DNA from 2 places in the Clostridium sp. 001 genome. Region 2 is predicted to be linked to the other one. Evidence: riboswitches for the same ligand, from Rfam matches in the RefSeq annotation. Region 2 holds a riboswitch; the other holds the start of a gene.
What was found. Region 2 has a riboswitch for cyclic di-AMP ahead of ablA (lysine 2,3-aminomutase). Riboswitches for the same ligand answer to the same signal wherever they lie in the genome.
Positions count from the first base shown of each region.

Region 1: it holds a riboswitch for cyclic di-AMP, as region 2 does, so the genes downstream of both, B5S50_RS09650 (cell wall hydrolase) here and ablA (lysine 2,3-aminomutase) in region 2, are expected to answer to the same signal.

Region 1 is NZ_CP020473.1:2,106,241-2,109,474, forward strand. Features, by position in the region: gene B5S50_RS09640 (YbbR-like domain-containing protein) at 1-230, opposite strand, end outside; gene cdaA (diadenylate cyclase CdaA) at 197-1,048, opposite strand; cyclic di-AMP (ydaO/yuaA leader) riboswitch at 1,183-1,310, shown strand; gene B5S50_RS09650 (cell wall hydrolase) at 1,313-1,837, shown strand; gene B5S50_RS09655 (NAD(P)/FAD-dependent oxidoreductase) at 1,884-2,741, opposite strand; gene trxA (thioredoxin) at 2,840-3,157, opposite strand.
Region 2 is NZ_CP020473.1:1,031,541-1,034,774, forward strand. Features, by position in the region: gene B5S50_RS04600 (aspartate/glutamate racemase family protein) at 1-648, shown strand, start outside; gene B5S50_RS04605 (GGDEF domain-containing protein) at 794-1,414, opposite strand; cyclic di-AMP (ydaO/yuaA leader) riboswitch at 1,659-1,790, shown strand; gene ablA (lysine 2,3-aminomutase) at 1,940-3,211, shown strand; gene ablB (putative beta-lysine N-acetyltransferase) at 3,198-3,234, shown strand, end outside.

The DNA of each region.
Region 1 (3,234 bases), 1.1 Mb from region 2:
ACATTGGAAGCATTACCCTTTATTAAAAGAGATATATTAGCGGATTGATTATCTATTTGTACAAGTTTTGATTGAGCAAGTGCATCTTTATTCACTATAGTAACAGGTACCACAATCTTTCTTTCCCTCATAGGATCTTCTACGTTGAATATGTACAACCATAAAATAAATGACGCTATTACGCAGCATATTTTTACTAGGATTTGGTCCCTTTTATTTTTTCTTTCCACCCAATCACCCTCTCTCTCCATGTACTCTTTTTCTGAAATCTATTTTTCATTATATTTATAAGAACTTTTTTCAACCTATCCTTTGTATAATTCCTTGTAATCCTTCCATTCATGGCAAGAGAAATAGTACCAGTCTCTTCTGAAACCACTATGATAAGTGCATCAGAATTCTCTGATATACCAATTGCAGCCCTATGTCTCGTGCCTAACTTTTTGTTTAAATCGTTATTACTAGTAAGCGGCAAAAAACACCCTGCTGAAACTATTCTATTATTTCTTATTACAGTTGCACCGTCATGCAGTGGAGTATTTACTACAAATATATTTTCTAGAAGTGCAGATGATACCAAAGCATCTATCTTAGTACCAGTATTTATTATATCTCCAAGCCCAGTAACTTGTTCTATTACAATAAGTGCCCCTGTTTTGCTTTCAGATAAATTACCTACTGAATTTGCAATTTCTGTTATAACCTTTTCCATAGTCTCTTCGTCCTCTAAAATATGTTTATCATTAAAAGCGGTTCTTCCTAACTGTTCCAGTGCCCGACGAATTTCCGGCTGAAATATAATAACAATAGAAAGGACGCCTATGGTCAAGGTCTTGGTAAGTATCCAATTGAGCATAGTTAAATTAAAAAAGCTGCTTATTGGTATAAGAAATATTATGAGTACAATTCCCTTTAAAAGCTGTTCAGCTCTAGTTTCTTTTATAAGCATGTATCCTTTATAGAGTATATATGATACTACTAATATATCCATAACGGAAGATATACTTATATTTCTTATTGAATTAGCTGTCATTTGCAATAATTCCACCCATCTCACCACCCTGTCAATAAATATATATTTAAATTATACACTATTTGATATTGTTTATATCACGTAATAGATTATTTTATAAAATTTTAATAAAATACATTTTTATCGTATTTTATTTTTTTATATGGGTACAATATCATTAGCCTAAGTTTTACTAAAAACGCGGGGAAACCAGTAACATTGGGGTGAATCGTATTTACGTAGGTTATGCCTTTACCGAACCCGTCAGCTAACCCCGTCGGTAATAAGGAGAGGATTAGATTGAAAAAAATTTTTTGTTTAATACTTTTTTCTTTGCTGTTACTTATTCCTTTTTCTAAAGTAACTGCAAAGAATTTCGACAGTACCAGTTCCAATTTATTTAATGGTCAAGAAGAAGTCGTGCAAGTGTTTAATTACTCTGATCAAAAGATATATATAACTCAAAATGATGTTGATTTAATGGCCAAAGTTGTTTATGCTGAAAGCAATTCAGAACCCTTTGAAGGCCAGGTAGCAGTAGCTTCCGTAATACTAAACCGATTAAAATACCCTGAGTTTCCAAAGACAGTAGAAGGTGTTATAAAACAAAGGGGTGCTTTTTCCTGTGTCAAAAATGGTACTATAAATGCATCTCCAAATGAAAGCAGTTATAGTGCAGTTTCTCAGGCTCTAAAGGGTATAGATCCTTCAGGTAAATCTATTTTCTTTTATAATCCCCAAATAGCCACATCTCAATGGATGAAAAACATAGATAAAAGAAATATGAGAACTATAGGGCATCATGTATTTTTTGTAGCTAATTGAAAAAGCTCCCCTTATCTTTTTTTAAAAGATGAGGGGGCTTTTTTAATTAATTTTTATCAATGTAAAAGACAGCATTTAGTGCTGCTACCTGTCCCTGTCCTGCGGCTTTCATATACTGATAAGGTTTCCCCACACAATCTCCTGCTGCAAAACAACCTTCAATATTTGTCTTCATATTCATATCTACTTTTATGTGTCCATTTTCCATAATAAGTCCTGGTACCAATTTATCTGGCGCTATACTATCCTTTAAAACAAATACTCCATCTGTAACTATTTCCTTGCTTTTCAAAATTACCTTTTCTACTTTATTTCCTCCAGATATCTCCACTACCTTATCTCTTACTATTTCTACATTTTCATTTAAATTTAAGCTTTCTCTATACATTGGTATATAGTATGTTTTTTTAGCCAGTTCATTTACATAATTGGCTTCTGCTTCAGCTTCTTTATTATATCCTATTATAGTAACGATCTTCCCTCTATAAAGAGGGGCATCACAGGTAGCACAATATCCAACTCCCCTGCCTAGGAATTCTTCTTCTCCTTTTAATGCTTTTGTATATTCAATGCCAGTTGCCAATATGACTGCACTTGCTTCATACATTTTTTCATTTACAGCAATACCAAAATATTGTCCCATAGCATATATAGTATTTATTCTTTCATAAGTTATATCTATCCCCATGTTTGCCACATGGTGCTGAAATCTATCTTTTAACTGTATTCCTGTTATATCAGGAAGCCCTAGGTAATTATCTATTTTAGGTGCTTTTATCAATTTACCACTGAGCTCGCTGCTTCCAAAAATAATTATGTTCTTATTTCTTATTTTCGCATTAATTGCTGCTGACAGTCCCGCAGGACCACTGCCTACTATAGCAATATCATATCTATTACTCATAACTACCACCTCCAGTTTTTGTTTTCTAATTCCATAGTTAAAATGACAAATTAACTAAATTGTCAATTTGCCATTTTAACACGTAAACAGAGTTTAAACTATATATGTTTTTCCAAAGCATCTTTTATTGCATCTTTTGGTCTGAATCCAACAAATTTATCTACCATATTTCCGTTTTTAAATACCATTACAGTTGGAATACTTGCAATTTTAAATTGCGCTGCTGTAACAGGATTCTCATCTACATTTAACTTAAAGAATTTTGCTTTTCCCGACAACTCATCTGAAACTTCTTCTATTACAGGAGAAAGCATTTTACATGGTCCACACCATGAAGCCCAGAAATCTACAACTACAGGAGTAGGTGCATTTTCAATTGATTGCGAAAAATTTTGATCTTTTATTTCCTCTACCATTATTTGCCCTCCTTATACCCCGTAGGGGTATTGTCTTTAATTATATTTTATAATATATTATCTACTAGGTCAACGTT
Region 2 (3,234 bases):
TTGGAATATTACAGAATTATAAATGAAACTGTTAAGAAGACTTTAGGAGGACTTCATTCAGCTGAATGTATATTATATTCAGTAGACTTTAATGAAATAGAAATTCTTCAACATCAAAATAAGTGGAAGGAATTATCAAATATAATGGTTAATGCTGCTCAAAGTCTTAAAAAAGGCGGTGCTGATTTTATCATAATATGTACTAATACAATGCATAAACTAGCTCCTGATATAGAAAGCAAAGCTGGAATCAAGGTTTTACATATAGCAGAAGCTACAGGTAAAAAAATAATTGAAAAACATATAAAAACTGTAGGACTCCTTGGAACAAAATTTACTATGGAAGAGGATTTTTATAAAAAAGTTTTGAAAGATAAATTCAATATAAACGTAAGTATTCCAGATGAAGATGATAGAGAAGTTATTCACCAAATCATATACAATGAATTATGTAAAGGTGTAATAAAAAATTCATCAAAAGAAAAGTATAAGCAAATAATAAACAAGCTGCATTTAAATGGTGCTGAAGGAATAGTTCTTGGCTGTACCGAAATACCTCTTTTGATACAACAAAAAGACGTAGATATTCCAATATTTGATACAACAACAATCCATGCTGTTTCTGCTGTTAAGTTTGCTTTAAAGTAAATAAACTAAAGAAATACTTTATACTATAACTGATATTCTAATATAAGGACAGCAGCAAAAGTAATTAACTGCTGTTCTTATATTAATTTTAATACCTATGCCATCCTATTATAAAATAAAACGCCTTTTATTTTTATAACAAACATTATTTACTATATTTTTTAAACAAATCATCAAGAGCCTCTCTTAAAAGAAATGCTTCAGTTCTATCTGTTGACTTAGAAAGTCTAGAAAGTCTATCAAGTTGTGTTTTTGTAAAATAGTTAGACTTTAAAACCATACTTTCTGCTTCAGAAAGACATATTCTATTTTTGCCCAGTTCTTTAGCCCTAAACAAAGCACTATCTGCTACTCTAAAAAGTTCAACTACATTCTTAGCATCTCTTGGATAACTTGCAATTCCAAAGCTTAAAGTAAAATAAATATCTTCTGTTTTCATATTATCACTTATGTCAAATGTATTATCTGATAAATACCTCCTTATTTCCTCTAATTGCATAAATCCCCTTTCAGCACCTTGTTTTGCAAGTAATATATTAAATTCATCACCATGTCTATAAATACTATCTTCAGGTAACAAATTATTATTTAAAATTAATATAAGCTTTTCTATTACTTTATCTGCAATATCATTTCCATATAAATTATTTATATTTTTAAAATTGTCAATATCTGCAATTACAATACTAAAAGGGCCTTCATTTTTTGATATCAACTCCTCCATTCTAGATACAATATACTCTTTAGAAACAAGCTCCCTATTCATCAAAACAACCTCCATATATGATCTTTAATTAATTTATTTATTACACTTCAGTATTAGTATTTTATGATTAAAATTAATTTTTCAAATATATAATACTATAATTCCATCTATAATTATAATTTCAAATCTAAAACTATTCCAGTAAAAAATATATTTAATTTAGTATATATTTGAATTTAGTATAGTAACATATATACATTGACATATATATGTTACTATGATATACTTATATACATAATTTAAAATATTGATAATGCTTAATCACTTTGAGCGGGAGAACCAATTTTTGGGGTGAATCTTATCCACGTGATAGGTAGGGTTAATTTCTTCGATCCGAATCCGTCAGCTAATCTCGTAATCATTGAAGGGAAGTTTCAATATATAATATATATTTTGTACTTTTTTTACTATAAATATAATTAGTAGATTTAATAAGTTGCATTTTACTTCTCTGCAACTTATTATTTTTTGCAGTGATTAAGCATCATCTTACAAATCACGAACTTTTGAAAGGAGTTTTTTAACTTGCAAAGAAACTATAAAGACATACCATTATGGAGAAATACTTCCCCAGACGAATGGAACAGTTGGGAATGGCAAATTTCTAATAGAATTACGACATTAGAAGAATTAGAACAAGTTGTAAATCTTACTAATCAAGAGAAAGATGGTGTACAAGCAAGTCTGAAGAAATTACGAATGGCAATAACACCCTATTATGCTACATTAATTGACCCTAATGACTATAATTGTCCAATTAGAAGACAGGCAATTCCGACAATTTATGAGACAGAAATTTCTAAATGTGACAGCAATGATCCATTACATGAAACTCTTGATTCACCAGTTCCAGGATTGACACATAGATATCCAGACAGAGTCCTTCTACTTATTACCCAACAATGTTCTATGTACTGCAGACATTGTACAAGAAGACGTTTTGCAGGACATACTGATAAAACTTTGTCAACCAGTAATTTGATAAGAGCTTTCAAATATATAAAAGCTCATAAAGAAGTACGTGATGTATTAATATCTGGTGGAGACGCACTATGTGTTTCAGATGAAAAATTAGAATTTATATTAAAAGAATTAAGTAAAATAGATCACATTGAAGTGATAAGAATTGGTACAAGAGTTCCTGTTGTTATGCCTCAAAGGATAACTTCTAAACTATGCAATATTATAAAAAAATATCATCCAGTTTGGATTAATACACAATTTAATCATCCAAATGAAATAACCAAGGACTCAATATTAGCTTGTAATATGCTTGCTGACGCTGGAATTCCTCTTGGAAATCAATCTGTACTTCTAAAAAATATAAATGACTGCCCATACATTATGAAAAGCCTTGTACAAAAATTAGTAGCTAATAGAATAAGACCTTATTATATATATCAATGCGATTTATCTGAAGGAATAGAACATTTTAGAACACCTGTATCCGCTGGTATCGAAATTATGGAATTATTACGTGGACATACTTCTGGATTTGCAGTTCCCACTTTTGTAATTGATGCCCCTGGAGGAGGCGGTAAAATACCTATTAATCCTCAATATGTAGTTTCTCAATCACCTGACAAACTAATTCTTAGAAACTATGAAGGAGTATTGTGCACCTACACGGAGCCTTCTGATAAATCCCATAAATGTAAACATTGCGGAATATGTGATAAATTTAAAAATTATGAGTCTAAAGGGCTGGAAAAACTTTTTAGAAATGAAAAAACTTGCTTAATTCCAAAAGATAATTTTAGAATGAGAAGGAGGGAAATAAATAGTGCTCATAAATAGACCTAAATCTGATTATGATTACC